DNA from 4 places in the Kocuria sp. CPCC 205235 genome. Region 1 is predicted to be linked to each of the others. Evidence: riboswitches for the same ligand, from Rfam matches in the RefSeq annotation. Region 1 holds a riboswitch; each other region holds the start of a gene.

Region 1 (7,807 bases):
CGGTCTCGGCCAGGGTGTCCGTGAGCAGATCCACGGTGCCGCCGTACAGGTGCGACGACGCCACCACGTGCCCGTTGACCGGCCCGGTCAGCGCGAGCAACGCCAGGGTCACCGCGGCCTGACCGGACGAGGTGGCCACGGCGCACTCGGCCCGTTCCAGCTTGGTCACCGCGCTCTCCAGCGCCGTGACGTTCGGGTTGCCGGTGCGAGCGTAGGTGTAGCCGGCAGCGCGTTGCGCGAAGACCGCGCGAGCATCTGCCAGGGTATTGAACGCGTACGCCGCACTGTGATGGATGGGCGCCACAATGGGGCTACCCAGGGGTGCGGGTTTGGTCTGCTCGGTCACAGGAGGCTCCCTTCGGATGCGCGAGCGAGGGTCTCGGCGGGGGTGGGTTGGGCGGCGGTGGGTGCGGACGCGGCGTCGTCGTGGGTGGAATCATTGGCCAGCTCGGCACGCACGGTGACGGCGGCGGCCACGAGGCGATCGAGGGCGGCCTCGGTCTCGGGCCAGCCGCGGGTCTTCAAGCCGCAGTCGGGATTGACCCACACGCGGTCTGCCCCGATTTCCTGGGCGGCGTGGCGCACGCGCTGGGCGACCTCGTCGAAGGTGGGCACGCGCGGGGAGTGGATGTCCCACACGCCGGGGCCCACGTCACGCGGGAAGTCGCCGGCGGCCAGACCGTCCACGATGCCCGAACCCGAACGCGAGGCCTCCAGCGTGGTGACGTCAGCGTCCAGGCCGTCGATCGCGTCCAGCACGGTCTCGAACTCGGAGTAGCACAGGTGGGTGTGGATCTGGGTTGCGGTCTGCGCACCACCGGTGGCCAGGCGGAACGAACCGACGGACCAATCCAGGTAGTCCGGGCGGTCGGCCAACTTGAGTGGCAACAGCTCGCGCAGCGCGGGCTCGTCCACCTGGATGACGGCGGTTCCCGCGGCCTCAAGATCCGTGATTTCATCGCGCAGAGCCAGAGCGACCTGGTCGGCGACCTCGCGGGCCGGGGCGTCGTCGCGCACGAAGGACCACGCCAGGATGGTGACCGGGCCGGTCAACATGCCCTTGACCGGGCGGTCCGTCAGCGATGCCGCGTAACCAGTCCAGTCCACCGTGATGGGGGCCGGGCGGGAGACGTCGCCGAACAGGATCGATGGACGCGTGCAGCGCGAACCGTAGGACTGCACCCAACCGTGCTGAGTGGTGACAAAGCCATCCAGCCCTTCGGCGAAGTACTGCACCATGTCATTGCGCTCGGGTTCGCCGTGCACCAACACGTCCAGTCCGAGCTCCTCCTGCTTGCGCACGGTCTGGGCAATTTCGGCCCGGATCTTCTCGGTGTACTCGGCCTGGTCGATGCGGCCGGCGCGGACAGCAGCGCGCGTGGTGCGGATACCGGGAGTCTGCGGGAACGAACCAATGGTCGTGGTCGGCAGCGGCGGCAGGTTCAGGCGCTGAGCCTGCGCGGTGCGGCGCTCGTCCGCGGCTGCGCGCTCGCGGTCCTGCTGCTTGACGGCCGCGGTGCGGGCGCGCACTTCCTGGCGGTTGGTGGCCGGGTGCGCTGCACGGCGGGAGCGAATCTGCGCATCCTTGCCGAGTTCCTGCGCCACGGTGGACCAACCTTCGGTCAGCCCGCGGGACAGCGTCACGACCTCCGCGACCTTCTGGTCCGCGAACGCGACCCATTCCTTGACGTCCGGGTCGAGGGCGGTTTCACGCTGCACATCGTGCGGGACGTGCAGCAACGGGGTCGCCGTGCCCACGGTAATGCGGCCCGCGGCTGCCTCTTTGAGGCGGTCCAGTGTTTCCGAGGCTTTCTCCAGATCAGTGCGCCACACAGTACGACCGCCGACGACGCCGCCCACCAGCGGTCGCTCGCCCCACGCCTCGAGTGCGGCCCCACCGGGTTCACTGCCGCGGTCCAGGTCGATGGCGAGGGCCTCGATGTCGGTCGCGGCAAGGGCGAGTTGGGCGTCCTCACCCGCATCCCCGTAACCGACAGCAACCAGAATGTCGGGGCGGTTGGAGGGGAAGCTCAGACGGGTGTAGGCCTTGGCCAGCGCCTCGATGATGGTTTCGCGGGGAACGTCCCAGCCTTCGGCGGCCAGGGCGTGCTCGTCCAATTCGACCCATGGGATGCCCGCATCCTTGAGCGCGGTGAGCAACTGAATGTAGAGGTCGACCACGTCATTGAGACGGTCAAACGGCTGGGTGCCCGGTGCATCCGTGGTTTCCGGGCGGGCCAGCAGCAAGAGGGTCACGGGTCCCACGAGTACCGGGCGAGTGATGGCGCCGGTGGTCTCACGGGCGGTCACGAACCGTTCGATCAGGCTTTCCGGGTGCGCGGACAGCGGGGTGTCCGGGCCGATCTCGGGAACGTAGTAGTGGTAGTTGGTGTCGAACCATTTGGTCATCTCCAACGGTTCCAGGTGATCGGTTCCGCGGGACAGCGCGGTGGTCAGCTCAATGCCCTGCGGGGTGTCCGGGGCTGCGGGGCGGAAACCGTCCGCGCGGAACCGGGCCGGAACCGCGCCCAGGGCAAGGGCGGTGTCCAGGGTCTGGTCCACCGCGAACGTGTCGGAGGGGATCGAAGCGTCGTCGGTGAGACCGAGGCCGCTGAGGTGGCGAACGGTGCGCTCGCGCAGTTGGGTCAGAGTGTCCAGAACGGACTGGGCGGGGTTCTCGGCGGGCTTGGACCAGTAGGCCTCAAGCGCCTTCTTGAGTTCACGATCGGGGCCGATCCGGGGGTAGCCCAGGATGGTCGCGGCGGGGAACGAAGTCTTGGAAACGGCAGTCATTCGGGGTGCTCCTGAGGATAAAAGGGTGTGTTGTGGGAAGCCACGGTCACTGAGACCGTTGCCAAAAGGTTCTGTCGGAAGGGAAGTGCGGGCGCTGTCGTGACCGTGGTACGGCCACTGACGTGCGGCGGTCAGGCCGCGGTGATACCCCCGCGAAATTGTCGGGCGGCATCGCGCACCCGGAGATGATCGAGGATGGCTAAAGGCGCATCCGGGCGGTTGAAAGTGAACAAATGCAGACCGGGGCAGCCGAAATCCAATAGCTCGTCGATCAGCGTGAGCGTTGCCGCGATGCCCCTGCGGCGTAGCTCGGCTGGGCTCTCGGTGTTCAGGAAGCTGGTGATCCGTTCGGGGATCGGAACTCCGGTCAGCTCGGTCATGCGGCCCAAACGCTTGATGTCAGTCAGTGGAACCAGGCCGGCAATGATGGGCAGGTGGATGCCTTCCGAGCGCGCACGCTCCAGGAACCTCACATAGTCCTGAGCGTCGTAGAGCACCTGGGTGATCGCGTAATCCGCCCCGGCTTCTTGCTTGTCCCACAGCGCAGCGAGGTCCGCTTCGAAATCGCGGCCCTTCGCTGCCACCGGATAGCAGGCCACCGAAACCGAGACCGGACGCTTGCCGGGGCGCTCGCAGGCACCGAACTTTCGTTCCTCGACCTCGCGGATCAACTCGACCAGTTGCGATGCGCGATCGAAGCCACCCGGATGAGTCACCCACTCACCGCCGCCCACGGGCGGATCGCCACGCAAGGCGAGAAGGTCGCGGACGCCGTCGTCGAGCAAATCTTCGACGGCGCGATCCAGACCCGCGCGATCGGTGCCACCGCACGTGAGGTGGGCCACCGCAGGGGTCTTGGTCTGCTTGAGCAAGTGCCGCAGCGTCTCGCGGGAGACACCGTTGGTGCCGGAGTGACCGTGGGTGACCGAGAAGAAATCGGGACCGGCGGAGGCCATCGCGTCGATGTTGCGCCACACGGCTTCCGGATCGCGCGTGGGGTGCGGCGGGAACACCTCGAACGAGATCAAAGACTCGCGGCGCGGCCTGCGCACCAACCACGACGTTCCCGTGGGTGGCCCCGTGGCGACGGTCTGCTCCGAGACCTGGGGTGTGGACAGGGCGGGCATAAAAATACCTCCGGCGGTTCGGGACGCCGGAGGTTTCTCCGTGCGCCGTACTTGCTCGCCGTGCGGGTGCGCGGCGGCCGGATCGTCATCTGGGGCACCCCGCTACGTGCTGGAGGGTTGCCGCCCGGTTAGCCAGAGCTTTACACCGGGACTCATGATCCTTGTTGCGAGAGACATTAGCACAAAGTTTTGGCGGTGCAAGTCACATCCCGGAAACGGAACGGGTCAGTCCGTGCTGTTTCTCCGCGCCATGTTGGCGCGTTCAAGACTCGTCTCCCAGACGTCTTTTCGCAGGTCAGGGGGAGTAACTCAAAGGTGAGCTCTTGCGTGGTTTTCGGGCTGCGACGTAACAACCCATGAGCGGTTCCGCCTCCGGTGAGGTGGCCAGCCACGCGAGATTCTCGGCCGAGATCTTGACCGAATTGGCACCCGGAAGTCGAGCAATCAGTGGCGCGGCCACTGCATAAATCCTCTGCACAATGTTCGGGTATTTGCAGGCCAAGCCGGTGGCCGGCATGAGGCCGGGGTCAAAACTCGCGGCCCGGATACCACGAGCGGCCCAGGACTCGTCGACCTCGTAGGCCATGGCGATGCACGCCAGTTTGGAGGTCGAGTAGCGCACCAGGCCGTTGTCCTTGGCATGGGGCGCGGGTTCCGTGGGCGACAGAAGTTCGTCCATGTTCGACCAGCGCGCACCCGGAAAGCCGAAGGCTCGGAGGCCACCGCGATGAGTTTCGCTGCCCAGCGTGATGACCCTGGAACCGGGAGCCATGTGGCTCAGTAGAGGGTCGAGCAGAGCGACGTGGCCCAGCACATTGGTGGCCATGGTCAGCTCGAACTGATCCGCGGAGCGCTGCAACCGATCGAATGTCTGAACCCCCGCGTTGCAAATGATGGCGCGGGGGATCACACCGTCCTCGATGAGCCCGTCCGTGAAAGATTTCACGGTGGCAAGGTTCGCGAGGTCCAGTCGCCGGACGGCTACGCGGAGGCCGCTCCGCAAAAGAGCTGCCGCCACTTCTTGACCTTTAGCCATGTTCCGAACTGCCAGAATCAGAGGGATTCCCTGCTTCGCCATGGCCCGGGCTGTTGCGAGGCCCAGCCCCGACGTAGCCCCGGTGATCACCACGGGAGCGGTATGGGTTGCAGGCAGATCGACAGAGGCAGGGGGCTGCTCGGGTGACATGTATCGAGTATCTCCGGTCAGAACCTACGCATCAGCCTCGTGACAGATGTTTCTTGAACATCATCGGTGGCGATCCGGAGACGAGCCGCCACCGATGGCATTCATCGAAGCCAGGAAGGCTTAGTAGAGCTTGGTGGCCCCGCCGTCCACGGCGATCGCCTGGCCCGTGATGAAGCGGGCGTCGTCGGAGGCCAGGAAGGCTACCAGCGGGGCGACATCCTCCTCGGGGTCGCCGAACCGTCCCAATGGGATGTTGCCCAGCGACTTCTGGTACATGTCCGGGAAGGCTTCCTTCCACTGGGCCACGCCTTCGGTCAGCGCAATGGGCATCACGGCGTTGACGCGGATGCTGTCCCCGGCCCACTCGTTGGCGACCACACGGGTGAGACCGCGGATCGCTTCCTTCGCAGAGGCGTACGCGGCCTGCGTCGGTTGACCACTTACTGCGGAACCGGATCCGAAGTTGATGACCGAACCGCCCTGCTTGGCCAGTTCCGAGTGTGCGGCCTTCATGAACTGGCGCGTGGCGCGCAGGCCGGTGTTGAAGGACAGTGCCCAGGCATCCTCGTCCAGGTCCAGGAACATGGCTTGCTTGGATGCGTGCGCGTTGTTGACCAGGGCATCCAGACGCCCGAAGCGTTCGACGGCGGTCCGCACCGCAGCCTGCGCGGTCTCCTCGAGCGAGACGTCACCCGCCACGAAGACCAGACTCTCGCCCACATCCGACTCGAGCTTTTGGCCGGCTTGTTCATTGATGTCGACAGCCACGACGCTCGCGCCCCGGCGCACCAACACTCGACTCAAGGCGCCTCCGATACCGGAGGCGCCACCCGTCACAATGATCACTTTGTCCTGTAGCTGCATGAATTAAGCCTAGGGAAAGAGCCTGTGAGCACTGTCCGAAATGGTGTAGAGAAGAAATATGGATCAGTTGCCAGAAGACCTCACTGCCGGCCTCGATGTCACCCGTGTGGATTCGCTGAGCGGTGGTGACACCGCGGCGGCCTACCGGCTGGAGACTTCCGACGGGCCGGTATTCGCTAAGACCATGCTCGATGCGCCCGCCGGGGTGCTGGAGTTAGAGGCTGCCGGGCTCGAAGCGCTCCGAGCAGCGGCGCCGTCCGAGTTATCGGTACCCCGCGTGATCCGTGTGACTGAGCACGGGCTGGTCCTGGAGTGGATTGACGAGTCGTACGGGGCGGGTGGAGCCGCGACCGAGGCGGAATGCGGCAGCGGTCTGGCGCAAATTCACCGAGCGGAGGCGCCGCATTTCGGTGGGCTGGACCCTGACCTGCCGCAGCGCATCGGCTCGTTCCCCGTGGACCTCTCACCCACGGCTGACTGGGCTGATTTCCTGCTGCACCGCCGGATCGAACCGTTGTTGCGCACGGCTATCGATTCGAGACGTTTGGACCCGGGAGCCCAGGATCTGTTGGACGAACTTGCGCCGCGTGCTGCTGAACTGGCCGGGCCGGTCGAGCCGCCCAGCCTGCTTCACGGTGACCTGTGGGCGGGTAACCGTGTGGTCGATTCCAACGGCCACAATTGGTTGATCGACCCGTCCTCGTTCTATGGCCACCGCGAGTACGACCTGGCCATGATGCTGCTCTTCGGTGGTTTTGGGGAGGACTGTTTCAGCGCCTATGACGACGTTTATCCCTTGGGGGACGGCTGGCGTGAGCGCGTCCCGTGGTACCAGTTACCGCCGTTGCTTGTGCACGCGATCCGTTTCGGAGGGGGCTATGGCAACTCGGTGATGCGAGCGCTCAAGCAGCTGCGCTGACGCCGCGAGGTGGACAGTTCACCGTTTCCTAAAGCATGATGGTAATCAACTTTTCTAACTACTAGAAATTCGAGGTTGTTGATGGCTGAATCGCGGTCTAGGCCCGATTTTGTCAGCCCTCACAGCCGTGAATTGCGCCGCGTGGTGCGGCTCAACGAGGAAATTGGCTATCAGGTCCGCCGGATCATGGGTCTCAAAGAAACTGATTACGCCGCAATGTCCATCTTGATGCGCGAACCCATGGGGCCCTCCGAGCTGGCCCGGGCGCTCCACATCACGAGTGCAGCCGCAACCGCTGTGGTGGACCGACTGGTCCGAGCGGGTCACGCTGTCCGAGAACCGCATCCCGATGACCGCCGTCGAATGGTTGTCAGAGCCGCTGATGCCTCCCGCGCCAAAACCATGGAGCACGTCTACCCCATGATGAGCATGGTCGAAGGTGAGCTGGAGAAGCTGGATAGCGCGGGCCGAGACGCGGTCCTGCAGTTTCTCACGGGGACCGCGTCCCGCCTCGAGTCCTACCGGGATGAACTCAATGATCGTCCGGTCGAGGAACAGGACACCCTGGGCATCTGGGATACCCAAGGAGCAGGTGATCAGCACTCATGACTTCCTCACGGCTCACGCATTCTCACCACAGCGACCCCGCATCCCTCCGGAGGGACGGCGCGGTTTCAGATGACCACTCCTGGGATGCTTTCCGGACCGCGGTCATCGAAGAACTGGATGCCTACTTCGACGGGCTCAAGGACGCGGTCACGCAGAGTCCCGGTTTTCCCGTGCTGCGCTCACGCGTTCGCGATCAGGTCACGGGCGGCAAACTGCTGCGCCCGCGTCTGACGCACTTGGCCTGGCGTGCATTCGCGGGGCACACCGAACCCATCATGCGGGGCGAGACACGCAATATCCCGGATCCGG
Region 2 (7,807 bases), on a different contig from region 1:
ATGAGCCGCACGCGTGGAGTGGTCTCGGATCGCAGAGACACGACCAGGTGCGTGGCGGTGGGTTCGCACACCTCAATCCGGGTCTGCTCGCTCGCGGGAATCACGTCGATCAGATCGACATCCGCAATACTCGACCCCGCCGTGGAAAGCGGCATCAGGCTGACCCGGGAATTCGGGGCCGCATAGTCGTGCGTCAACAGAACATAGTCTGCGCCGGCCACGGTGATGGGCTCGGCCGTGTAGAGCACCCGGTCGCTTTCCGGAATCACGGTGAGCCACGGATCCCGGGGTGCATCGACCTTGCGAATGCGGTACTCCCCATACTCCGAGCACGCGGACGCGACCATCAGCCACTGCTTGTCGGCCGACAGCTCGACACCCAGCCACAACCCAGGGTTGTCTTCTTGGTAGATCAGCTCGTCCTCGGAAACGGGAGTGCCGATCACATGGCGATACACCCGCCAGGGGCGCCAAGCGTCGTCGACTACCGTGTAGATGAGCTCGGACGCATCGGGAGTGAGGAAGGCCCCGTAGGAGGTCTGAGTAATGCGGTCCGTCAGCATCTCGCCAGAGGCAAGGTCCTTGATGTACACGGTGAACCGCTCATCGCCCGCCGTGTCTTCGGACCACGCGAGGCGGGTGCCGTCCTCGGACACACTGAAACTGCCCAGGGCGTAGAAATCGTGCGTTTCGGACGCCGCGTTGGCATCCAGTAATGTCTCCTCGCCGGGGAGGCTGACGCCCGGTTCCACGGTCGGAGGTGTCCAGGCCCGCTCGGTGTCGGCACTGTCAACGGCCGGGACCCGACAGAAGACCTGGTGGGCGCCGCCCTCCACCGTGCGGGCGAAATACCACCAGTCCCCGTTGCGGGACGGCACGGACATGTCCGTCTCTTGAGTGCGGTCCTTGATCTCGCCGTAAATGCGCTCCCGCAATGGTTGCAGGTGGGCCGTCACGGCCTCCGCGTACTCGTTCTCGAGGCCCAGGTGCGCCCGCACCTGATCCGAGTTCTTATCGCGCAACCACTCGAAATGATCGTCGAACGTGTGGTCATGAAAACTGCGCTGGACGGTACGGCGAACGGCTACGGGATATGCGGGCTTCTCGGAACTCATGATCCCCAGTCTAGGGAGCACGGCACAATGGTGTTCGTGTTGACAGACTCCCAGCGCCCGCAGCCCCTCGAACAACGCCCCGCACGCTCGGAGCTGTGGTTCCACATTGTGTTGGTCCTAGGCGTCTCGCTGGGCTCATCAGCGGTGTACGCCGTGCTCAATCTCGCCGAAACACTGTCTCGTGGGCCGCTCTCGGATGCCCAAGCCACCTTGAATCAGGTCCTGAGTCCGGTCCCGGCCATCGACCTGCTCAGGCAGCTTGCCAGCATCGGTTTCGCCCTGGTCCCGGTGGCCCTGGCGCTGTATCTCATGGCGGGTTCTCTGCCGCGGATCAAGGGCGTGCTGCGTCGCATCGGCATGGACGGTCGCCGCCCCGTGCGGGATGCACTGTGGGGACTCGGTTTGTTCCTGGTCATGGGGCTGGGAACCCTGGGGCTCTACCAGGCCGGACGCGAACTGGGCCTCACCGCAGCCATCAACACCTCGGCGCTCGATGAGCACTGGTGGACGGTGCCCGTCCTGATCCTCTCCGCGTTGCGCCACAGTCTGGTCGAGGAAATCATCGTGGTTGCTTTCCTGTGCGATCGACTGCGCCGCATCGGGTGGTCCTGGGTCACGATCGCGGTCCTCACCTCGGTCTTCCGCGCCAGCTACCACCTGTATCAAGGCTTTGGGCCCGCCCTGGGCAATCTGGTCATGGGTCTCGTGTTCGTGTGGGTGTACCGGCGCTACGGTCGCCTCGCACCGCTGCTCATCGCCCACGCGCTCCTGGACATCACCGGTTTCCTGCTCCCGCAACTACTGGCGGGTTAATCGACGACGACGCCGCTGCAGCCACCTTTTCGAGCGAAAGGTTGCGGCAGCGGCGTCGTCGACGGGAAAACTAAATGGTGACCAAGCCGTCCGGCGTAGCGAAGGAAACCGCCATGACGCCGGGCGTCCCGTTGGGAGCGGACCAGATGACGTCGAGTGAGGCCAGCACGTCCTCGACCGGGCCACCCAGCCACTCGGTCACGCGCTCGGGCGAGCCGGCAATGTCCATACCGGCCAACTGAACGTCCGTGATGCGCGCCTGGGAGGGATGCATATCGGACTCGGAATCGAAGCGAACCATGAACGGCAACTGGGGATCCGAGATCAAACCCTTCACGCCGATCTGATGCCACTCCAACTGACGACCGTCCGGGAACAACCGGGAACCGGGTACGGAGGGGCGGCCCAACTTGTCCTCGTAGGGCGTGAGGTCCTGCACCTCGACCACCCAACCGAGCCAACCGCCGCCGGCTTCGGAACGTGCGCGGACGGCCTGACCGAACGGCGCCTTGTCTGCGGCGGGGTGCTCGAGAACCTCGACCACTTCCACGTACTGGTGCCCGGTGAGCGGCAGGATCATGTTTCGCGTACCGAAGCGCGGGTGAATGCCGCCCTTGACCGGCTCGATCCCTAGCTGATCGGCAATCCGTTCCGTGGTGGCTTCAAGACCATCGGATTGAGCTGCGAATGAGACATGATCCAGTTTCATGGTCACATCGTGGCACCGCGCACAGTGGTCTCCAAATCGAGAGCTGAAACATGACCGTGTGACGCGGGTAACTCGGCTTGACGTTCGAGGTACCGGCTCCGGACAATGAAGGGCAGGTCACGAGAGTCAGCGACAAGCCCCAGCTAGCTGACCGGCAACCCTCCCTCCGCGGTGGGGTGCCCTGGGTGAGGACCAGGCCGCATCGAAATACTTCGGTGTTGGCAAGCGCGGGTCACAGGTGCCCGATCGCTGCACGGGCACCGTGCTGCGGATCGATCACCGGGCCCCTGATCCTGAGAGGGAGTGCGGTATGAGCCCCGCAGCCACCCCGTCCAACCCAGAGGGTTGGGCCTTCGAAACTCGACAGATCCACGCGGGTCAGGAACCCGATCCCACCACGGGGTCCCGGGCGCTGCCGATCCACCAGACCACGTCCTACGTGTTCCCGGATGCGGAGACGGCAGCCAACCGGTTTGCCCTGGCCGAGCTTGGGCCCATCTACACGCGCCTGACGAACCCGACCACGGAAGTGGTCGAGAACCGCGTGGCCTCCCTGGAGGGAGGCGTGGGTGCACTCATGCTCAGCTCGGGCCAGGCCGCCTCCACGTTCGCGATCCTGAACCTGGGCGGCGCCGGAACTCACGTGGTGGCTAGCCCATCCATGTACGGCGGCACGTACAACCTGTTGCGCCACACGCTGCCCAAACTGGGTGTGGAGACCACGTTCGTCTCCGACCCTGACGATCCCGAGGCGTGGCGCGCGGCGGTCAAGTCCAACACCGTGGCGTTCTTCGGGGAGACCATCCCCAATCCGCGTAACGATGTGCTGGACATCGAGACCATTTCCGCGGTGGCACACGAGTCCGGTGTGCCGCTGATCGTGGACAACACCATTGCCACGCCGTACCTCATCCGCCCGATCGAGTGGGGCGCTGACATTGTGGTGCATTCCGCGACCAAGTTCATGGGTGGTCATGGCACGTCCATCGGCGGCATGATCGTGGACGCGGGTAACTTCGATTTCGGCCAGGACCCGCAGCGCTTCCCGGCTTTCAACGAGCCGGACGATTCCTACAACGGCCTGGTCTACGCACAGGCGCTCGGTAAGGACGGGATCTTCGGGGTGAACCTGTCGTACATCCTGAAGGCGCGCGTGCAGTTGCTGCGTGACCTGGGATCGTCGATTTCCCCGTTCAACGCGTTCCTCATCGAGCAGGGGATCGAGACGCTGTCCTTGCGTATGGATCGGCACGTTGCGAACGCACAGAAGGTCGCGGAGTGGCTCGAGGCGCGCGACGACGTTCGCGCCGTTTCCTATGCGGGCCTCGCCTCCTCGCCGTGGCACGACCGCGCCCAGAAGTACTCGCCCAAGGGTGCCGGTTCCGTGCTCGGATTCGTGCTCGACGGCGGGCGCGAGGCGGGTACCGCGTTCGTGGATGCCCTGACCCTGCACTCCAACGTGGCCAACATTGGCGATGCCCGTTCGTTGGTGATCCACCCTGCCTCCACCACGCACTCACAGCTGACCGAAGAGGAGCAGCGGGCCACGGGTATCGAACCCGGGTTTGTGCGGCTGTCCGTGGGCTTGGAGTCCATCGATGACATCGTGGCCGACCTGGAATCCGGATTCGAGGCCGTGGCCGCGCTGGGTGAGGCTGCGGCGTCGTCGACGATCGGCTCGGATGGAGAGGGAACGCGGGCGTGACCATCGTGGGAGGCGGGACCACCGATTCGCTCGTGCGCGAGGACGGCGTAGTGGGCTATATCGACGTGGGTCCCTTGACCTTGGAATCCGGGTACCGTCTCCCACGCGCGCGCTTGGCCTACGAAACGTGGGGGCACCTCAACGAGGACGCCTCCAACGCCGTGTTGATCGAGCACGCACTGACCGGGGACTCCCACGTCGCACGCGGCCAGTCGCGCGAACACGCGCCCGAGGTTGAGCGCTTGGCCGCGGAAGCGGGCGGATGGTGGGATGGACTGGTGGGTCCGGGGGCGGCCATCGACACCGATAAGTACTTCGTGGTGTGCGCCAACATTCTCGGTGGTTGCTACGGCAGCACCGGTCCGGCCACCCAGGCACCACCGGAAGTGGACCCGGACCAAAAATCGTGGGGTTCCCGTTTCCCGCGCATCACCGTGCGGGACACGGTGATCGCGGAGGCCGTTCTGTCCGATGCTTTGGGAATCGAGCGTTGGCGACTGGTGATCGGCGGCTCCATGGGGGGTGCCCGGGCTCTCGAGTGGGCCGTGATGTACCCGGATCGAGTGGCGGCGTGCGGCGTGATCGCGGCGTGTGCTTCGGCCAGCGCGGAACTGCTCGCATGGGGACAGGCCCAAGCGCTCGCGATCCGGCAGGACCCGAATTTCCGCGGCGGGGACTACTACGACAGTGAGTTCCCGGAAGCGGGACTGGGCCTCGCGCGGCGCATCGCCCACATCACCTACCGCTCAGCCGCGGAGTTGCACTATCGGTTCGGCCGTGAGGCCCAGCCGAATGAGGACGTGGACGGGACCTACACGGCCGAGCGAGGCCGCTACCGCGTGGAAAGCTACCTGGACCACCAGGCCTCCAAGCTCGCGGGTCGCTTTGACGCGAACTCGTACCTGAGCGTCAACGAGACCCTGATGTCCCACGACATCACGCGTGGCCGCGGCAGCTTGGAAGAAGTGCTGGCAGGCACCTCGTGCGAGTGGCTCGTGGCCGGGGTCGATTCGGACCGGTTGTTCTTCCCTGCGGAATCGGCCGAACTCGTGCGGGCGCTGCCGGGTGAGCAGACCCTGCACATGATCAGCTCGCCGAGCGGTCACGACGGGTTCTTGATCGAGGCACCTCAGCTGGGCATGCTGCTCAAGAAGTCGGTGTTGAAGGACTAACCCTGTCCGGCCTCCGGGTCGGAGGGGTGCCGGTCGCTTGAAATCTGCGCATTCGCTTGTTCACCCGCACCCGGGATCACGGCTCGGCCGAATTTCGGCCGCTTGGCGGTGATGGAGTCTCCCGAACTGCGCTTGGTGAGGCGGCGGGCAACCCACGGCGCAAAGTGCTTCCGAGCCCACACGAGATCATCCCTGCGGACTTCCCGCTTTGTCCTGGCAGGTTGTGCTTCCAGGGCATCGGGAACTAGTCCGTGGTCGACGCCCAGGGAATCCAGGACTTCCACCGCGATCCGCTGATGACCCAGGGGAGAGAAGTGCAGTCGATCCGGCGCCCACATCAACGGATCGGCCAGTTCATGCAATCCCCACAGATCGGTCATCACTGCACCGTGGCGAGCCGCAATCACACGCACGTTCTCATTCCAAATGGCCACGCGGCCGCGGATGCTGCGGAGCACCGGAGTGTTGCCCACATCGGGCCCGTCGAACATCACCACGGTGGCGCCGGTCTCCGCGATGTGCGCGATCACGCCGTCCAGTTTCTGCGCGATGGCGTCCGGGTCCGCCCCGGGGCGCAGCATGTCGTTGCCACCCGCGCTGATGGTGACGAGGTCCGGCTCCAGAGCGAGCGCCGGTTCCAACTGTTCGTCGATGATCGGTTGGTAAAGACGACCGCGAATGGCCAGATTGGCGTAGGCGAAGTCATCCGTGAGCCGGTCCAGTTCTTCGGCCACGCGGTCGGCCCAACCGCGGTGCCCGCCGGGGACCTGCTCGTCAGGGTCGCCCACCCCTTCCGTGAAGGAATCGCCGATGGACACCATGCGGTGCCAGGGGTGGGCCGGGGGAGTGGGGTGTTCGTCTCTTTCGGAGGCCGTGTGGTTCTGGGGTTCGTCGTGCTCGGGGGAAGTTTCAGGTAAAGCCATACGCGCTTTTCTACCACTCACCACCCAGTGATGCACGGGCCGAATATGAGGCACCCGCGAGTCATGTCAGGATGGTCACATGAGTGATACCCCGTTTGTGATCTGGAACAACGAGCCCGCCCAACGTGCCGACACCCCGCTCGTGGTGTTGTTCCACGGCTACGGATCCCACGAAGAGGACCTGATGGCCTTGATTCCGGCCCTCCTACCGGGAGCCACCTACGCTTCGGTGCGGGCTCCCCAGCGAGCGCAGATGGGCTACCAATGGTTCCCGTTGTCAGCGGACGCGAGTTTCTCGACCGAGGCCGTGGTGGACTCGGTTCGTCCCGTGGCGGAGTGGGTCGAGGAACAAGCCAAGAACCACTCACGCGTGTTCCTGCTCGGCTTCTCCCAGGGCATGGCGGTCGCCACGAGCGTGGCCCGGCACATTCCCGAAACCGTGGACGCCGTGGTCGGCCTGTCCGGTTTTGTAGTGCCGATCGCCGACGACGACGCTCACGCGGACTTCTTCCGCGACGACTACCTCGTGGAGCACCCCCTGCAGATGTTCTGGGGCCGCGATCCCGAGGACCCGGTCATTCCGCAGGCCATGGTGGATGCAACGGCGGACTGGTGCGTTGATCATGCCGAGGTGACCAAGGTGCAGTACCGGGGAATCGGCCACGGAGTGTCCCCGCAGGAATTGGGGCACGTCAAGGAGTACCTGCAGCACGTGGTGCGGTGACGCCCACCGGTTCCACGTAACGGCTCCGCAGCGAGTCCGATTGCTACGAAGCGTGACAGGCGGCGTGCCCTGAGGGGCATGCCGCACCTACATTGGGCGCCATGACTGTTCAAACCACGGTGGAATCCAAGACTTCGCCTGCGGCCGGAAACAAGAAACCCCCGGTGGCGTCCGCGCGCGGTGCCGTGGCGCTGACCGTGGGCCTCGTCGTGAGCTTGCTCGCTGGCACCGCCCAGGCATTGCAATCCAGGGTCAACGGTGAGCTGGGACATGCCGTGAGTGATCCCTACGGGGCAGCGCTCGTCAGCTTTTCCTCCGCATTTCTGATCATCCTGGTCGTCACTATCGTGACTCCCGCCGGCCGCCGGGGTGCTTCTCGAATTCCCGCGGCGGTGAAGAGCGGCGAGGTTCCGTGGTGGTATCTCACCGCGGGTGTGCTGGGTGGCTTCATGATCGTCACGCAAGCGATGACCACGGTGGTCTTGGGCCTGTCCGTCTACATCCTGGGGCTCGTGTTCGGTAAGTCGGTCGGTTCGCTGATCGTCGATCGCTTTGGCGTGGGCCCGGGAGGCGTCAAGTACCTGACCAGCTACCGCGTGGTGGGGACCGCCATCATCATCGTGGCCGCCCTGGTGGCCATGGCCCC
Region 3 (7,807 bases), on a different contig from region 1:
TCGTGCATCGCCTTCTGGGCACCCGCCGAGGACATGGACGAATGGGAGTCCAAGTTCGGGGCCGAGGGCTGGAACGCGGAGACGGCCTTCCGGTTGTACAAGAAACTCGAGAACAATGAGGACCCCGGATCCCACCACGGCCACGACGGGCCCGTGCGGCTGCGCCAGGTCCCCGCCGTGGATCCCTGCGGCGTGGCGGTTCTCGACGCCGCCGAACAGGCCGGGATTCCGCGCGCTGACTTCAACACCGGCAAAACGGTGACCCAGGGCGCGAACTTCTTCCAGATCAACGCGCGCGAGGACGGAACCCGCTCCTCGTCCTCGGTGAGCTACCTGCACCCGATCCGGGACCGTGAAAACCTCACGATCCTGACCGGCACCCAGGCCAAACGAATCGTGGTCGACGAGAACCAGCGAGCCACCGGCGTGGAGGTCACGGACAACGCTTTCGGTCGTGCGCACGTGATCTCGGCCAACCGCGAGGTCGTCGTCTCCGCCGGTGCGATCGACACGCCCAAGCTGCTCATGCTCTCGGGAATCGGTCCGGCCGAGCACCTCACCGAGGTGGGCGTGGACGTGCTGGTGGACTCCCCGGGCGTGGGCTCGCACCTGCAGGATCACCCGGAGGCCGTGATCCAGTGGGAGGCCAAGCAGCCCATGGTCGAGGACTCCACCCAGTGGTGGGAGATCGGCCTGTTCGCCCAGGTGGACGACGGATTGGACCGCCCGGACCTGATGATGCACTACGGCAGCGTGAACTTCGACATGCACACCTACCGCCACGGGTACGCCACGGCGGACAACGCGTTCTGCCTGACCCCCAACGTGACCCACGCTCGTTCCCGCGGCACCGTGCGGCTGCGCACGCGTGACTACCGGGACAAGCCCCGCGTGGATCCCCGGTACTTCACCGACCCGGAGGGTTACGACCTACGGATCATGACCGCGGGTATCCGCAAGGCCCGTGAAATCGTCTCGCAGTCCGGGCTCTCGGAATGGGCCGGTCAGGAGCTGTTCCCGGGTCAGGATGTGCAGACGGACGAGGAGATCGCCGACTACATCAAGCGCACCCACAACACCGTGTACCACCCCGCGGGTTCGTGCCGCATGGGGCCGGTCGAGGATCAGGATTCTCCGCTGGATCCGCAGTTGCGGGTCAAGGGCGTGAGCGGCCTGCGCGTGGCTGATGCTTCGGTGATGCCGGAACTGGTCACCGTGAACCCCAACATCACGGTCTACATGATTGGTGAGCGCGCCGCTGAGCTGATTGCCCAGGAGCAGGAGTCGCCCTCGGACAAGTAGCGGCACCATGACATGAATGAAGCCCGGCACCAGTGCCGGGCTTCATTCATGCGGTCCTGATCAGGCGCTGAGCGCCACCGGTTTCGGTTCCAGTTTGTAGAACGGAATGCCACCGGAGACGTTTGATGCTCCGGGAACGAGTAGCTGCTGGTACTTCTCGCACCATTGGGCGCGGCCGCGGTTGTGGGCGGCTGCGTGGGCCAGGGCGCGAACGTTGCTGCTCATGTATTCGTGGATGTCCCCATTGGACTCCATGAGACGCACCATGTGGTGGTCGGGGTCGATGTCGACGGTGACGTCAACCCATTGTTCTCGAGGGGACTCGGTCTTTGTGCGTAGTTGTTGAATGTTCTTCATCAGTATTGTGCTTTCGTACAGTGAGGTTCTTGCTGCGCCCGCGGTTGCGCCACAGCCGCTTCGTCATCCAAACCACCCCTGAACCAAGGGTTGGCGTGCGCCGGGTTGGAGCCCAGCAGGATCTCGGGTTTTACCCCGATTTCCAGAGCGCATCTCGTGAAGCTGGATTAGAGCGTAGCGGGTTGGGCGCATGACAAACCAGAGGGTGTCTCATAACGTCACCAAAAGTTAATCTACGAATGGATCGTGCACCACGGATCACGGCGCGGTTGTGGACAACCTGCGCGCACGAGATGCCACGGTGCGGGCTTGTGCATAGTGCTCCATGAGCTGGTCACACACGGCGTTCCACGTGCGAGTCTGCACGGTGGTGTAGGCGGTGCGGGAGAAGGCGGCGCGTTTGGCGTTGTCACCCACGAGATCCAGCACGCGATCGCGGAGCATCTCGGTGTCACCGGGCTTGTAGAGCCAGCCGTTGCGGGACGAATCAACCAGGTCCACGGGCCCGCCGCGGCCCACGGCCACGACGGGTACGGCGCTGGCCATGGCTTCCTGGATTGTCTGGCAGAACGTCTCGTGTTCACCGGGGTGCACGAACACGTCCAGGGAGGCCATGGCGGTGGCCAATTCGTCACCGTCCAGGAAACCCACGAAGTACGCATTGGGGAGCAGCATGCGGAGCTTCTCCTTCTCCGGCCCCGAGCCCACGATCACCAGTCGGGTATCGGGCAGCGAATCCAGGACCACGAGATCCTGCACCTGCTTTTCGGGAGCCAAGCGCCCCACGTAACCCACGAGCTTCCGGCCGCCGCCCACCCGTTCGCGCCATTCGTGATCGCGCCGAGCCGGGTTGAAGCGGCGGGTGTCCACGCCGCGTCGCCACATGCGCACGCGTTGCACACCGTGTTCATGCAGCGACGAGATGGACGCCGTGGACGGCGCCAAGGTCACAGTCGAACTGTTGTGCATGTTTCGCACGTGGCTCCACAGCACGTTCTCCAGGACCGGGGCACCGTAGCGGGCCGCGTATCCGGGAACGTCGGTCTGGTAAATGGAGACGCACGGTAAGCCCAGATTCTTGGCGGCCTGGATGGCCTGCCAGCCCAGGACGAAGGGGGAGGCCACGTGCACGACGTCTGGTTGGAAGCGGGTCAGGATGCGCTGCATGCGTGCCACCGTGCAGCTGGCGACCCGGACGTCGGGGTACCCGGCGAGGGGGATGGACGCGATGCGTTGAACTCTGATCCCGTCCATGGAGTCCACGGAGCCCAGGGCTCCGAGTTTTTCGTAGGTCGGTGCGATGACCATGGCTTCGTGACCCTGGGCCCGGAGGTACTCCAGGACTCGAACCACGGAATGCGTCACGCCGTTGATGTGGGGGAGGAACTGTTCGGCAACCACTGCGATTCTCACAATTAATACTGTGGCCGTCGCGGGTCACCGGTTCTTCACGCTAGGGTGACCTGTCGGTGAAGTCTGGGCCAACTCCGGTGGGGACGTGGAAAGATGGAGGTGATGAACTTCCCCACCTTTTCCAACACCCTGTCCAGGGCGCGCGAGCGGCTGCAACGCAACCGCCACGGTGACCCCGAGAGCTCGCCCGCCACATCGCCATCGGCCGACTCCAACCGGAGGGGCCCGGAGGACGGGTTCCCCATGCCCTTGTGGCTGCAGGGAGTCATTGAACTCCTGGCGGTGGCCGCCATCAGCTTGCTGCTCACGGGGTTGCTGATGGCAGCCGTCTGGCTGGCTGGTGGTTTTGATTCCTTGGGCGTCCTGGGCGGCCTTCAACTCGCGGGTCAGGTGTGGTTGGTGGCCCATTGCACGCCGTTGACCATGGCGGCCATCCAGGGCATCGACGTGTCCACCGGCGGCGGCACTCTCACCTTGGTGCCCTTGGGGCTCACGCTGATTCCGTTCGGGCTCGCGGTCATTGCGGGTCGCCGAATCGCGCGCGCGTGTTGGCGGGGGCAGTTCCTCAAACCATTCTTTGCCGGGATGATCACGTACGCGCTCGTCGGGGCGTTGGTGGCCCTGGTGAGCAGCACGGAACACGTCTCCGCGAGCGTGCTGGCGGGCGCGCTGTTCCCGTTGATCCCGGCCGGTCTGGGCACCCTGGTGGGCGGGTGGAGCGTCTCGCGTTCCTTGGCCGCCGTCTTGGGCGCCGACGCCGCATCATGGATCCAGCGCACCAGCCAGTATTCACGCTGGGCCGGTTCCTACGTGTGGGCCGTCGTCCGTGCCGGTTTCCTGTCCGCGGTGGCTGTCATAGCGGCCGCAGCGTTGCTCACCGTGCTGGCGCTGGTGTGGAACTGGGACGGCATCATCGCCGTCTATCAGGAACTGGGTACGGGCGCGGCCGGGGATACCGCTCTGAGCGCCCTGCAGTTCGGGTACCTGCCGAACATGGTCGTGTGGGCTGCGGCGTGGGCCAGCGGCGCGGGTTTCTCCGTGGGGGAGGGGACACTCACCTCACCCTTCGCGAACTCACTGGGTGCGCTACCGCAGTTCCCGCCGTTTGCAGCCCTACCGGAGGGCGATCCGTGGAGCTACGCGTCGGCCGTGGTGGTGCTGCCGGTCCTGGCCGGTGTGCTCGCGGGTTGGTGGTTCCTGCGCGAAGGTGAGAACCACCTGGACGACTGGATGGCCATCCGCTTGCCCATGCGATGGTTCACGTTCATCCTGTCCACGCTGCTGACGGTGGCGTTCATTGCGGCGATCGGCGCGGGTCTTGTGGCGATGTTGGCGTGGCTGTCTCACGGGTCATTGGGCCTGGGAAGGCTCACGGACATCGGCCCCGATCCCTGGCACGTGTTCTTGTGGACCGGCGCCGAGATCACCGCCGGTGGTGCCATCGGGTACGTCCTGGGGCCGTGGCTCGAACGCGAGGGTTACCGGAAGAACCCCTGGAACAGTTCCCTGGAGGATTCATCCGCCAGCGATACGGAAACGGAGGGCCCGGAAGGCCTCGACGGAGAAGCAACGGGATCCGCACGAGACGCCAAACGGGCCGCGAAGGCACAGGCCAAGCAGGCCAAGAAGGCGGAAGCTCGGGAGAAGCGGGCTGCCAAGAAATCAGCGAAACGCAAGGCCGTCCGGCTGGCAGTTCCCGGAGCGGACGATCAGTCGGCGCAGGATCCGGTGCGATCACCGGCTGAGCACCACGCAGGTGCACAGCCCGCATCGCGGGCGGAGCATCGGTCACGAGCCGTGGCGGACGGGACGGACCCAGCGACCGGGCCGAGCGGCGTCGTCGATCGGAACCAGACTGCTCCCTGGGGCGCGAACGGGTCGACCGCGGTGACCGCTCAGGAGGCGGGCGACGCAGACTCGGCCGTGACGGACGGTGACGGCGTGGCCGTGGTCGACGGGGCGTCGGTGGACTCCCGTGATCCGGACGGCGCGGGGGGCTCCGTGGTTGCCGGCGACTCGGACGGCGTGGCGGCCGGCGACGATTCCGCGGGACCGGTCTCCAACTCCGATCCGGAAAGGTGATTCCAGATATTGTCCGTGAGTTGTCGCTGACAGTGACTCGTTGACGAGAGCGTCAGGGCCGAATCCACGCACTCTTGGTACACCTGCGAGGCCGGCCACACGGCGAGCCGCGCGCCTCCTCCGAAAGCATTGAACGCGCCCCACACAATGGCCAGAATGGCCAGGAACGTGATGAAGAACCGCGAGGTGACCTTGCGGGACGTACTCAGGGCCACGATGCCCAGCACCACGCCCGCCAGTGCCATGATCACTCCCACGGCCGTGGACCACACGTGGCCGGTGACGAGTGCGGAGGACAGCAACGCGAGCGCCGCTGCCAGACCGGAAAGCCTCAAACGGGAGGACGCGTGTGCTGTGTCTGGGCTTTCGGAATCCTGCATGATCTCCACTGTAAGGCAGCGACCCGGTCGGGGCGGACCGCGGAAAATCGTTAGCATGATCGGTATGCGACTCGTGGTCATGGTTTCCGGTTCCGGGACAAATTTGCAGGCAATCATCGATGCGCTCCACAAGGGCGACGTGGACGTGGACATCGTCGCGGTCGGCGCGGACAAACCGTGCGTCGGCCTGGAGCGCGCGGAGGCCGCCGGGATCGACACGTTCCTGGTTCCGCTGGCGAATTACCCGGAGCGCGAGCAGTGGAATCGGAGCCTGGAACGAGCCATCGCCAACTACAACCCTGACCGTGTGGTGTTCGCCGGATTCATGCGCATCGTGGACGCCCAACTGGTGGAGCGCTTTGCCGGCAGAATCATCAACACCCACCCCTCGTTGCTGCCTTCGTTCCCGGGCGCCCATGCCGTGCGGGACGCCATGAACTTCGGCGTGAAAGTCACCGGTGCCACCGTGCACGAGGTCGTGGCGGACGTGGATGCCGGTCCTATCCTGGCCCAGGTGGCCGTGCCGGTGCAGTCCGAGGACACCGAGGAGAGCCTGCACGAACGCATCAAGTCCGCCGAACGCGGACTCCTCGTCAACGCCCTTGCGGCGCTGAGCCGTGAAGTTAACTTTGATCTGCCCATCGAGGAGCAGTCGTAGACTTTCTCGTGGCGTCGGCGCCATCCACCCCAACCTCTCCTGGAGTTTTTGTGAATTCGATTCAGCTGGACCGTGTACCCCTCAAACGCGCATTGATCTCCGTGTACGACAAGACCGGTCTGGAGGAATTGGCGCGCGGCCTGCACGAGGCCGGGGTGAGTATCGTCTCGACCGGTTCCACGGCCCAGCGGATCTCCCAGGCGGGTGTGCCCGTCACTGAGGTTTCCGAGGTCACCGGTTTCCAGGAATGCCTGGACGGCCGCGTCAAGACCCTGCACCCGCGTGTGCATGCCGGCATCCTTGCCGATCGCCGCAAGCAGGAGCACACCGACCAGTTGTCGGAGCTCGAGATCGAGCCTTTCGACCTGGTGGTCGTGAACCTCTACCCGTTCGTGGACACCGTGCGTTCCGGCGCTGCCCAGGACGACGTGGTTGAGCAGATCGACATCGGTGGTCCTTCCATGGTGCGCGCGGCGGCCAAGAACCACGCCGCAGTGTCCGTGGTCGTGGATCCCGCGAGTTACCCGGATGTGATCAATGCGGCGCAGGGCGGTGGCTACGACCTCGCCGCGCGTCAGAAGCTCGCGGCCACCGCGTTCGCGCACACCGCCGCCTACGACACCGCGCTGGCCACCTGGACCGCCCAGCAGTTCGAATCGGATTCCACCGCGAACTTCTGGCCGCCCTATGCCGGTCTCGCGTTCCAGCGCGCAGAGTCCCTGCGCTACGGCGAGAACCCCCACCAGAAGGCCGCACTGTACGTCGACGACGCCGCTTCGCCGGGTATCGCACAGGCCGAGCAGCTTCACGGCAAGGCCATGTCCTACAACAACTTTGTCGACGCAGACGCCGCCCTGCGCGCTGCCTACGACTACGACAAGCCCGCCGTGGCCGTGGTCAAGCACAACAACCCGTGCGGCGTGGCCGTTGCGTCCCCCGGGGCCACGGATCCCATTGCTGACGCCCACCGCAAGGCGCACGCGTGTGACCCGCTGTCCGCGTACGGCGGCGTGGTCGCTGCCAACCGCCCCGTGAGCGCCGCAATGGCCGAGACCCTCAAGGGCATTTTCACGGAAGTCGTTGTGGCCCCGAGCTTCGAGCCGGCCGCGCTGGAGATCCTGCAGGCCAAGAAGAACATTCGTTTGCTCGAACTTCCCGAAGGTTTCGGTCGCGATCCGCTTGAATACCGTGCCGTGTCCGGAGGGGCACTGTTCCAGCAGGCCGACCGCCTGGACGCACCCGGTGACGACCCAGCGAACTGGACCCTGGCCGCCGGAGAAGCGGCGGACGAGGAGACTCTGGCGGACCTCGAATTCGCGTGGCGCTCGCTGCGCGCGGTGAAGTCCAACGCCATCCTGCTCGCCCATGACGGCGCGTCCGTTGGGATCGGCATGGGCCAGGTCAACCGCGTGGATTCCTGCAAGCTCGCCGTGGAACGCGCCGACTCGCTCGCCGAGGACGGTGCCCAGCGCGCCCGAGGTGCCGTGGCGGCGTCGGACGCGTTCTTCCCGTTCGCGGACGGGCTGCAGGTGTTGTTGGACGCCGGTGTGCGTGCCGTGGTGCAGCCGGGTGGTTCGATCCGCGACGAAGAGGTGGTCGCAGCCGCCCAGGCTGC
Region 4 (7,807 bases), on a different contig from region 1:
TTGCGCTGACTCCCAGACTTCCGCGCGTTTGTATACAAAGCGGGCCTAACTACCGAAATATTCGGAAAGTTGGGCCCGTTTTTTCGTCTTTTTTCGCGTTGCTGTTGTGTTTGTGGATACAAAGAGCCTAATGTGGTCCTCATCACACAAGGAGGCTTTCATGGCGTCTACGCCCCCTGTCGACTCGGCCAACTCCACGGCTTTCGACTTCACAGAAGCTCAGCGCTCGGATCAGTTCCAGCAGCTGCGCAAAACTCACCGTTCTTTCGTCTTCCCCATGGCCGTGGCGTTCCTGGTCTGGTACCTGCTCTACGTGGTGCTTGCCATTTACGCCCCTGAGTTCATGTCCCAGCGCATTTTCGGGAATGTGAACCTCGGGCTGCTCCTGGGGCTCCTACAGTTCGTAACCACCTTTGGCATCACCGCTGCGTACGTGTCCTTTGCCAACCGGAAACTTGATCCCCAGGCCACAGCGTTGCGTGAGCACCTCGAGGCCGCCGGTGCGGGACGAGGAGAAGCGTAAATCATGATCAACATCACTAATGCGGCACTTCCGGCGATCCATGCCGCCACTGACACCGAAACCGTCGGTACTCCGTGGATCAACATCAGCGTGTTCCTGGCATTCGTCGTGGTCACGCTGGTCGTCGTAATCCGCGCTTCCAAGTCGACATCCACGGCGGCCGACTACTACGCGGGCGGCCGATCGTTCTCCGGTACCCAGAACGGCCTGGCCATTGCGGGCGACTATCTCTCCGCGGCATCGTTCCTCGGCATCGTGGGGGCCATTGCGTTGCAGGGTTACGACGGGTTCCTGTACTCCATCGGCTTCTTCGTCGCGTGGCTCGTGGCCCTGCTACTCATCGCCGAGCCGCTGCGAAACACCGGTAAGTTCACGATGGCGGACGTGCTCTCCTTCCGCCTGCGTCAGCGTCCAGTGCGCGTCGCGGCGTCCATTTCCACCCTGGCCGTGACCTTCTTCTACCTTCTGGCGCAGATGGCCGGCGCGGGTGCTCTCGTGTCGCTGCTGTTGGGCATCGGTTCCAAGACCGGTCAGTCACTGGTCATCGTGGTTGTGGGCATCATCATGATCGTCTACGTCTTGGTGGGCGGCATGAAGGGCACCACGTGGGTCCAGATCATCAAGGCGTGCCTGCTGGTCACGGGTGTTGCCGTGATGACCGTGTGGATCCTGGCCATGTTCGGCTTCAATTTCTCGGCCATCCTGGGCGCCGCAGTGGAAACCAATAACAACCCCGCCATGCTGGATCCGGGACTGAAGTACGGCTTGAGTGAGATCACCAAGATCGACTTCATCTCGCTGGGCCTGGCTCTGGTGCTCGGTGCCGCCGGTCTGCCGCACGTGCTCATGCGCTTCTACACGGTTCCCACCGCCAAGGAAGCACGCAAGTCCGTGGTGTGGGCCATCACCCTGATCGGCTTGTTCTACCTTTTCACCCTGGTGCTGGGTTTCGGCGCAGCCGCGTTGATCGGCTCCGACCGGATCTTGAATTCCCCCGGTGGCGTGAACTCGGCCGCTCCATTGCTCGCCTACGAGCTGGGCGGCTCCATCCTGATGGGTTTGATCGCCGCAGTGGCCTTCGCAACCATCCTTGCCGTCGTCGCCGGTCTGGCCATCACGGCCTCAGCGTCCTTCGCGCATGACATCTACACATCCGTGATCAAGAACGGCAATTCCGACCCCAAGCAGGAACTGCGCGTCGCCAAGACCACCGTGGTCATCATCGGCCTGGTGTCGATCGCCGGCGGTATCGGCGCCCAGGGTCAGAACATCGCGTTCCTGGTGGCACTGGCCTTCGCGGTCGCCGCATCGGCCAACCTCCCCACGATCCTGTACTCGCTGTACTGGAAGCGCTTCACCACCCGCGGTGCCGTGCTGTCCATGTACGGAGGTCTGATCAGCTCCGTGGTCCTGATCATCTTCTCGCCGGTGATGTCGGGCGCTGAGACGTCCATGATCCCGGGTGCAGATTTCGCCATCTACCCGCTGTCCAACCCGGGCATCATCTCCATTCCGTTGTCGTTCCTATTGGGCTTCCTCGGTTCCATGTCCGAGCGTCGGCCGGAGGATCCCAAGAAGCAGGCCGAGATGGAAGTTCGTTCCTTGACGGGCGTTGGTGCTGAGAAGGCAGTCGATCACTGATTGAGTGTCCTGACGATTTCTCCTGTAACCTGATAGGAAGCTGGCAGTCAGTACGCTGACCAAGGCATACGAACGCGACGACCTCGTGTTAAAGCAAACAGCTAAACTGGAGGAATCATGGGCATTATTAGCTGGATCGTCCTGGGCCTGATCGCTGGCGCACTCGCCAAGCTCATCATGCCGGGTCGTCAGGGTGGCGGCATCATCGTCACCATCATCCTGGGCATCATCGGTGCCATCCTGGGCGGCTTCCTGGGCAGCCTGGTGGGCATCGGATCCTTGGAATCCGTGTTCGACATCGGAACCATCATCACCGCAATCGTGGGCGCACTCATCGTGCTGTTCATTTACGGTGCAGTGACCGGCCGCAAGGGCGCTCGTCGCTGATCCACGGCATCACTGAACGAGGGCGTCACCTCCGGGTGGCGCCCTTGTTGTATGTGCTGAGCTCCTCCGATCCACGAGATACTGGTGACCATGTCTGACGCACCCCTGACCATGACCCCCGAACTCGACAGCGCCACTGGCAAGCATCCCCGGCGCGTGGTCATTCTGGGTTCCACGGGCTCCATCGGTACGCAAGCGCTCGACGTCGTCGCCTCCGCGCGTGGCCTGCGGCGACCGGGCGAGGGCGACGCCGCCGCGGGGCACCCGCCGCTGTCGGTCACGGCCTTGGCCGCCGGAACGTCCAACCTGCCGGTGCTGGCGGAGCAGGCCGTCCGAGAACGTGTGGCCGCGGTCGGAACCAGTGGCACGGCCGACCACGCCCGGCAACTGAAAGAACTCATTGCCCAACGAGCCTCGGGGGAGGGCCTGACAGGCTTCACCCCCGAGATCTTCCACGGGCCTGAGGCCGCAACGTGCGTGGCGGAACACTCGGACTGTGATGTTGTTCTCAACGGCATCACCGGGTCCATCGGACTGGCTCCCACGCTCGCCGCATTACACGCGGGGACGCCCGTGGCGCTGGCCAACAAGGAGTCCCTCATCGCGGGCGGCCCGCTGGTCAAACAGGCCGCGGCCGCCACCGGCCTGGAGACCCCGCTGATCCCGGTGGATTCCGAGCACTCGGCTCTGGCGCAGGCGCTGCGGGGAGGCCGTTCGAGCGAAGTCGACCGATTGATCCTCACCGCCTCCGGCGGACCCTTCCGAGGGATGTCCCGGGATCAACTCACCACGGTCACGCCCCAGCAGGCGTTGAAACACCCCACATGGGACATGGGGGTGATGGTCACGACCAATTCGGCCACCATGGTCAACAAGGCGCTTGAGGTCCTGGAAGCATCCTTGTTGTTCGACGTTGCCCTGGACCGGATAGACGTGACCGTGCACCCACAGTCCGTGGTGCATTCCATGGTCCAGTTCGTGGACGGTTCCACCCTGGCCCAGGTATCACCGCCGGACATGCGACTGCCCATTGCCCTGGGTATGGGGTGGCCCCACAGAATTCCCGGCGCGGCGGCGTCGTGCGATTGGACGCAAGCGGCGCACTGGACCTTCGAGCCGCTGGACACCGAGGCATTCCCCGCCATCGAGCTGATGAAGCATGCCGGGACGCTGGGCGGCACCTGGCCGGCCGTGTTCAACGCGGCCAATGAGCAGGCCGTGTACGCCTTCCACCGGGGTGAGGTGAACTTCACGACCATCGTGGACATCGTTGCGGTGGTCGTGAATGAACACGAGGGCGACACGACCCCGCGGCTCGAGGACGTCCTGGGCGCCGAGGGCTGGGCCAGGAACCGGGCGGATCAGTTTATTGCGCAGCGTTTCAGCGCACGCTGATCACCGCCGGCCCCATGTTAGGCTTGGCCGCGGATGACGAGATCCGGCGTCAAGCTCTGGCTGGCCGGACGGCAACCCTCTCCCGTAGCGGGGTGCCCCAGATGACCATCCGGCCGCGGTTAACGTAGCTCCCGGCAAGTGCGGTTTCCCGAATCAACTAGCACGAGCCTTGCAACTGCGGTGTGTCCTCGGACGTACCGCTTTCAGTTGTTAATCGCCCAGAACATTTCACACCTCGGAAAGGCACATCGTGCGATCTCACCGTTTGATCCCCCTTGCGCTGGCCACCACCATCGGCCTCACCTTGACCGCGTGCGGCGGCGGAGATTCTGAATCCTCCGATCCTGCTGCGGACGGCACCGTCACCATTGGCATCGTCGGCTCGGAGCCCGCTCACGACGCGCTCAAGGAAGTCGCTGCCGAGAACGACATCACCGTCGAGTACGTGGATTTCAGCGACTACAACCAGCCGAACCCCGCCACCAAGAGCGGCGACGTGGACATGAACTGGTTCCAGCACACCGCGTACCTTGCTGACTACAACAACAACTCTGGTGACACCATCACACCGGTCGGGTCCACCGCGATTTACCCGTTGGGTATGTACTCCAGCAAGTACGACTCCCTGGACCAGATCAAGGACGGCGACGAGATCGCGATTCCCAATGACTCGATCAACCTGGGTCGTGCACTGAACCTGCTCAAGCAGGAGGGGCTGGTCGAATTCACCAAGGACACCATTGCCCCGACCGAAGGCGATATCGACACCGAGAAGTCCAAGGTCTCTGTGCGTCCCGTGTCCGCCGAACAGACTGTTTTGTCAATGGATTCCGTGGCGGCTTCCGTGATCAACAACGATTTCCTGGGCCGAGCGAACATCGATCCCAAGTCCGCTCTCGCATCGGATGATCCCAAGCAGGACAGCGCCAAGGTCTTCAACAACCTGTTCGCTGCTACCGAGGCCAACGCCGACAACGAAACCCTCAAGAAGGTTGCAAGCTTCTACTACGACCCCAAGGTCTTGAAGGCCGAGGACGAGGAGAGCAAGGGCACCGCTGTCCCGACAGAGGTGGACCAGCAGGAACTCAAGGATCTGCTGACGCGGTACCAGGAAGACCTGAAGGAACAGACCCAGTGACGGAAGTATCCAGTGAGCGCACCCTGGTGCGCTTCCGGGACGTCAGCAAGGTCTACACGGGCGGATCCAAGCGCGCACCGCGAGTGGTCAACGCCGTGGACAGCGTCACCCTGGACATCACCAAGGGCGAGATCTTTGCCGTGATCGGGTACTCCGGAGCCGGCAAGTCCACCCTCGTGCGATTGATCAACGGTCTGGAGCCCATCAGCTCCGGATCGCTCGAGGTTGCGGGTAACCGGGTGGACGGTAAGTCCGAGGTGCAGTTGGCACCCATCCGCCGCAAGATCGGCATGATCTTTCAGCAGTTCAACCTGTTCAACTCGCGCACCGTGGCGGGCAATATCGAGTATCCGCTCAAGCGTGCCGGGTGGAAGCCCGAGGAGCGCAAACGACGAGTGACCGAGCTGCTGGACTTCGTGGGACTGACGGACCGTGCCAAGAACTATCCCGAAGAGCTGTCCGGTGGGCAGAAGCAGCGCGTGGGCATTGCTCGCGCCCTCGCCTCCAATCCGGAGTTGTTACTCGCGGACGAATCGACCTCGGCGCTGGACCCCGAAACCACCCAGGAAGTGCTCGGACTGCTCAAGCGGGTCAACCGGGAACTGGGGATCACCATTGTGCTGATCACCCACGAGATGGACGTGGTGCGTTCCATCGCGGATCGCGTAGCCGTGATGGACAGCGGCCGAGTGGTCGAAATGGGCACCACGTCGGACGTTTTTGCCTACCCCCAGGCCGAGACCACACGGAAGTTCGTCTCCTCGGTGATGCGCACCGTTCCCCGTGAGGACGAGATCGCCAAGCTGCGCGAGGAACACCCGGGTCGCCTGATCCTGGTGGATGTCACCGACCAGAACCGGATCGGCTCCGTTCTCTCGGAGTGCGCCCGGGACGGCGTGACGTTCAACATCGCGTTCGGTGGCATCTCCATGCTGCAGTCGCGGTCCTTCGGCACGTTGACGCTGTCGTTGAACGGTCCGGACACCGCCGTGGAGAACACCATTGTTCGGCTGCGTGAAATCACCAAGGTAGAGGAGGTGACCCGCTGATGGATTGGTCATTATTGGGACCCCAATTGCTCTCGGCCACCGGCGAGACCCTGTACATGGTGGCAGTCACCCTGGTGTTGGCCGGTCTTATCGGGCTGGTGGTCGGCGTGGGACTCTACGTCACCCGTCGGGGCAACATCCTGGAGAACACCGCGGTTTTCACCGCGCTGAACCTCCTGGTGAACTTCATCCGCCCCATCCCGTTCATCATTCTGCTGGCCGCACTTGGCCAGGCCACCGAGGCCGTCGTGGGCACCCGACTGGGTCCTAACGCCGCGATTTTCGCCATGACCATTGGTGCAACGTTCGCTGTGGCGCGCATCGTGGAGCAGAACCTGATGAGCGTGGATCCCGGTGTGGTTGAGGCCGCTCGTTCCATGGGTGTGTCTCGGTTCCGGATCATCACCACGGTGATCCTGCCCGAGGCTCTCGGCCCGCTGGTGCTGGGTTACACCTTCTTGGTCATCGGCATCACGGACATGTCCGCCATGGCCGGTGCCATTGGCGCTGGTGGTTTGGGCGACTTCGCGTTGCGTCTGGGTTACCAGCGTTTCAATGACGAGGTCACCTGGGCAGCTGTGATTGTGATCATCATTCTGGTGCAGTTGGTTCAGTTCTTCGGCAACTGGTTGGCGCGCAAGATCATGCGCCGCTAGCGAGGACAACCGCTACGAATCCCGCCCCGGGCCTTCCCACGGAAGGCCCGGGGCGGCGTCGTTGGGCGTTCGTTTGCTCACGTCCGGCTGCAGGCTCTCGGCAAGGTGGCACAATGGAAGGTGAATAAATCGGGGAGTGCCCTTGCGCACCCCCGGCCAACAAGCTTCTGGAGGCAATTCGTGAGTTCGGTCAGTCTCGGTATGCCCGCTGCACCCCAGCCGGTCCTTTCACCTCGACGGAAGACCCGTCAGATCCAGGTGGGGTCCGTGGGTGTCGGATCGGATTTCCCGGTCAGCGTGCAGTCGATGACCACCACGCCCACCACCAACATCAACGCCACGCTGCAGCAGATCGCAGAACTCAACGCAGCTGGTTGCGACATTGTGCGTGTGGCCTGCCCGTCCCAGGATGACGCTGATGCGTTGCCCATCATTGCCAAGAAGTCACCGATCCCGGTGATTGCTGACATCCACTTCCAGCCCAAGTACGTCTACGCGGCCATCGATGCCGGCTGTGCCGCGGTACGCGTGAACCCGGGCAACATCCGCAAGTTCGATGATCAGATCGAGGGCATTTCCCGCGCAGCCGAGGCCGCGGGCGTGTCCATCCGGATCGGCGTGAACGCGGGATCGCTGGACAAGCGCCTGCTCGAGAAGTACGGCAAGGCCACCCCGGAGGCACTCATGGAGTCCGCCGTCTGGGAAGCCTCTTTGTTCGAGGAACACAACTTCCACGATTTCAAGATCTCCGTCAAGCACAACGACCCCGTGACCATGGTGCGCGCCTACCAGTTGCTCGCCGAGCGCGGTGACTGGCCGTTGCACCTGGGTGTGACCGAGGCCGGGCCCGCGCTGCAGGGCACCGTGAAGTCCGCGACCGCCTTCGGCATTCTGCTGGGACAGGGCATCGGCGACACCATTCGCGTCTCGCTGTCCGCACCCCCGGTCGAAGAGGTCAAGGTGGGCAACCAGATTCTGCAGTCGCTGGGCCTGCGCCCGCGCAAGCTGGAGATCGTCT

What was found. A riboswitch is a leader RNA that binds a small molecule or an ion and turns the genes downstream of it on or off. The one in region 1 is predicted to bind S-adenosylmethionine.
Region 2: it holds a riboswitch for S-adenosylmethionine, as region 1 does, so the genes downstream of both, RF638_RS03465 (bifunctional o-acetylhomoserine/o-acetylserine sulfhydrylase) here and RF638_RS02840 (methylenetetrahydrofolate reductase) in region 1, are expected to answer to the same signal.
Region 3: it holds a riboswitch for S-adenosylmethionine, as region 1 does, so the genes downstream of both, RF638_RS09985 (hypothetical protein) here and RF638_RS02840 (methylenetetrahydrofolate reductase) in region 1, are expected to answer to the same signal.
Region 4: it holds a riboswitch for S-adenosylmethionine, as region 1 does, so the genes downstream of both, RF638_RS03250 (MetQ/NlpA family ABC transporter substrate-binding protein) here and RF638_RS02840 (methylenetetrahydrofolate reductase) in region 1, are expected to answer to the same signal.

What each region holds. Positions count from the first base shown of each region.
Region 1 is NZ_JAVKPR010000002.1:289,668-297,474, reverse strand. It holds gene RF638_RS02850 (aminotransferase class I/II-fold pyridoxal phosphate-dependent enzyme) at 1-346, opposite strand, end outside; gene metE (5-methyltetrahydropteroyltriglutamate--homocysteine S-methyltransferase) at 343-2,793, opposite strand; gene RF638_RS02840 (methylenetetrahydrofolate reductase) at 2,925-3,920, opposite strand; SAM riboswitch class IV at 3,963-4,080, opposite strand; gene RF638_RS02835 (SDR family NAD(P)-dependent oxidoreductase) at 4,216-5,106, opposite strand; gene RF638_RS02830 (SDR family NAD(P)-dependent oxidoreductase) at 5,227-5,970, opposite strand; gene RF638_RS02825 (fructosamine kinase family protein) at 6,029-6,889, shown strand; gene RF638_RS02820 (MarR family transcriptional regulator) at 6,971-7,498, shown strand; gene RF638_RS02815 (polyprenyl synthetase family protein) at 7,495-7,807, shown strand, end outside.
Region 2 is NZ_JAVKPR010000003.1:122,282-130,088, reverse strand. It holds gene RF638_RS03480 (S9 family peptidase) at 1-1,115, opposite strand, end outside; gene RF638_RS03475 (CPBP family intramembrane glutamic endopeptidase) at 1,152-1,928, shown strand; gene RF638_RS03470 (VOC family protein) at 1,999-2,637, opposite strand; SAM riboswitch class IV at 2,753-2,871, shown strand; gene RF638_RS03465 (bifunctional o-acetylhomoserine/o-acetylserine sulfhydrylase) at 2,948-4,342, shown strand; gene RF638_RS03460 (homoserine O-acetyltransferase) at 4,339-5,514, shown strand; gene RF638_RS03455 (SGNH/GDSL hydrolase family protein) at 5,511-6,335, opposite strand; gene RF638_RS03450 (alpha/beta hydrolase) at 6,517-7,161, shown strand; gene RF638_RS03445 (DMT family transporter) at 7,263-7,807, shown strand, end outside.
Region 3 is NZ_JAVKPR010000012.1:71,862-79,668, reverse strand. It holds gene RF638_RS09990 (GMC family oxidoreductase) at 1-1,302, shown strand, start outside; gene RF638_RS09985 (hypothetical protein) at 1,363-1,659, opposite strand; SAM riboswitch class IV at 1,680-1,821, opposite strand; gene RF638_RS09980 (glycosyltransferase family 1 protein) at 1,918-3,072, opposite strand; gene RF638_RS09975 (DUF6350 family protein) at 3,175-5,154, shown strand; gene purN (phosphoribosylglycinamide formyltransferase) at 5,599-6,192, shown strand; gene purH (bifunctional phosphoribosylaminoimidazolecarboxamide formyltransferase/IMP cyclohydrolase) at 6,243-7,807, shown strand, end outside.
Region 4 is NZ_JAVKPR010000003.1:75,195-83,001, reverse strand. It holds gene RF638_RS03275 (DivIVA domain-containing protein) at 1-9, shown strand, start outside; gene RF638_RS03270 (DUF485 domain-containing protein) at 161-523, shown strand; gene RF638_RS03265 (cation acetate symporter) at 527-2,164, shown strand; gene RF638_RS03260 (GlsB/YeaQ/YmgE family stress response membrane protein) at 2,282-2,551, shown strand; gene dxr (1-deoxy-D-xylulose-5-phosphate reductoisomerase) at 2,663-3,946, shown strand; SAM riboswitch class IV at 3,979-4,093, shown strand; gene RF638_RS03250 (MetQ/NlpA family ABC transporter substrate-binding protein) at 4,197-5,084, shown strand; gene RF638_RS03245 (methionine ABC transporter ATP-binding protein) at 5,081-6,133, shown strand; gene RF638_RS03240 (methionine ABC transporter permease) at 6,133-6,789, shown strand; gene ispG (flavodoxin-dependent (E)-4-hydroxy-3-methylbut-2-enyl-diphosphate synthase) at 6,970-7,807, shown strand, end outside.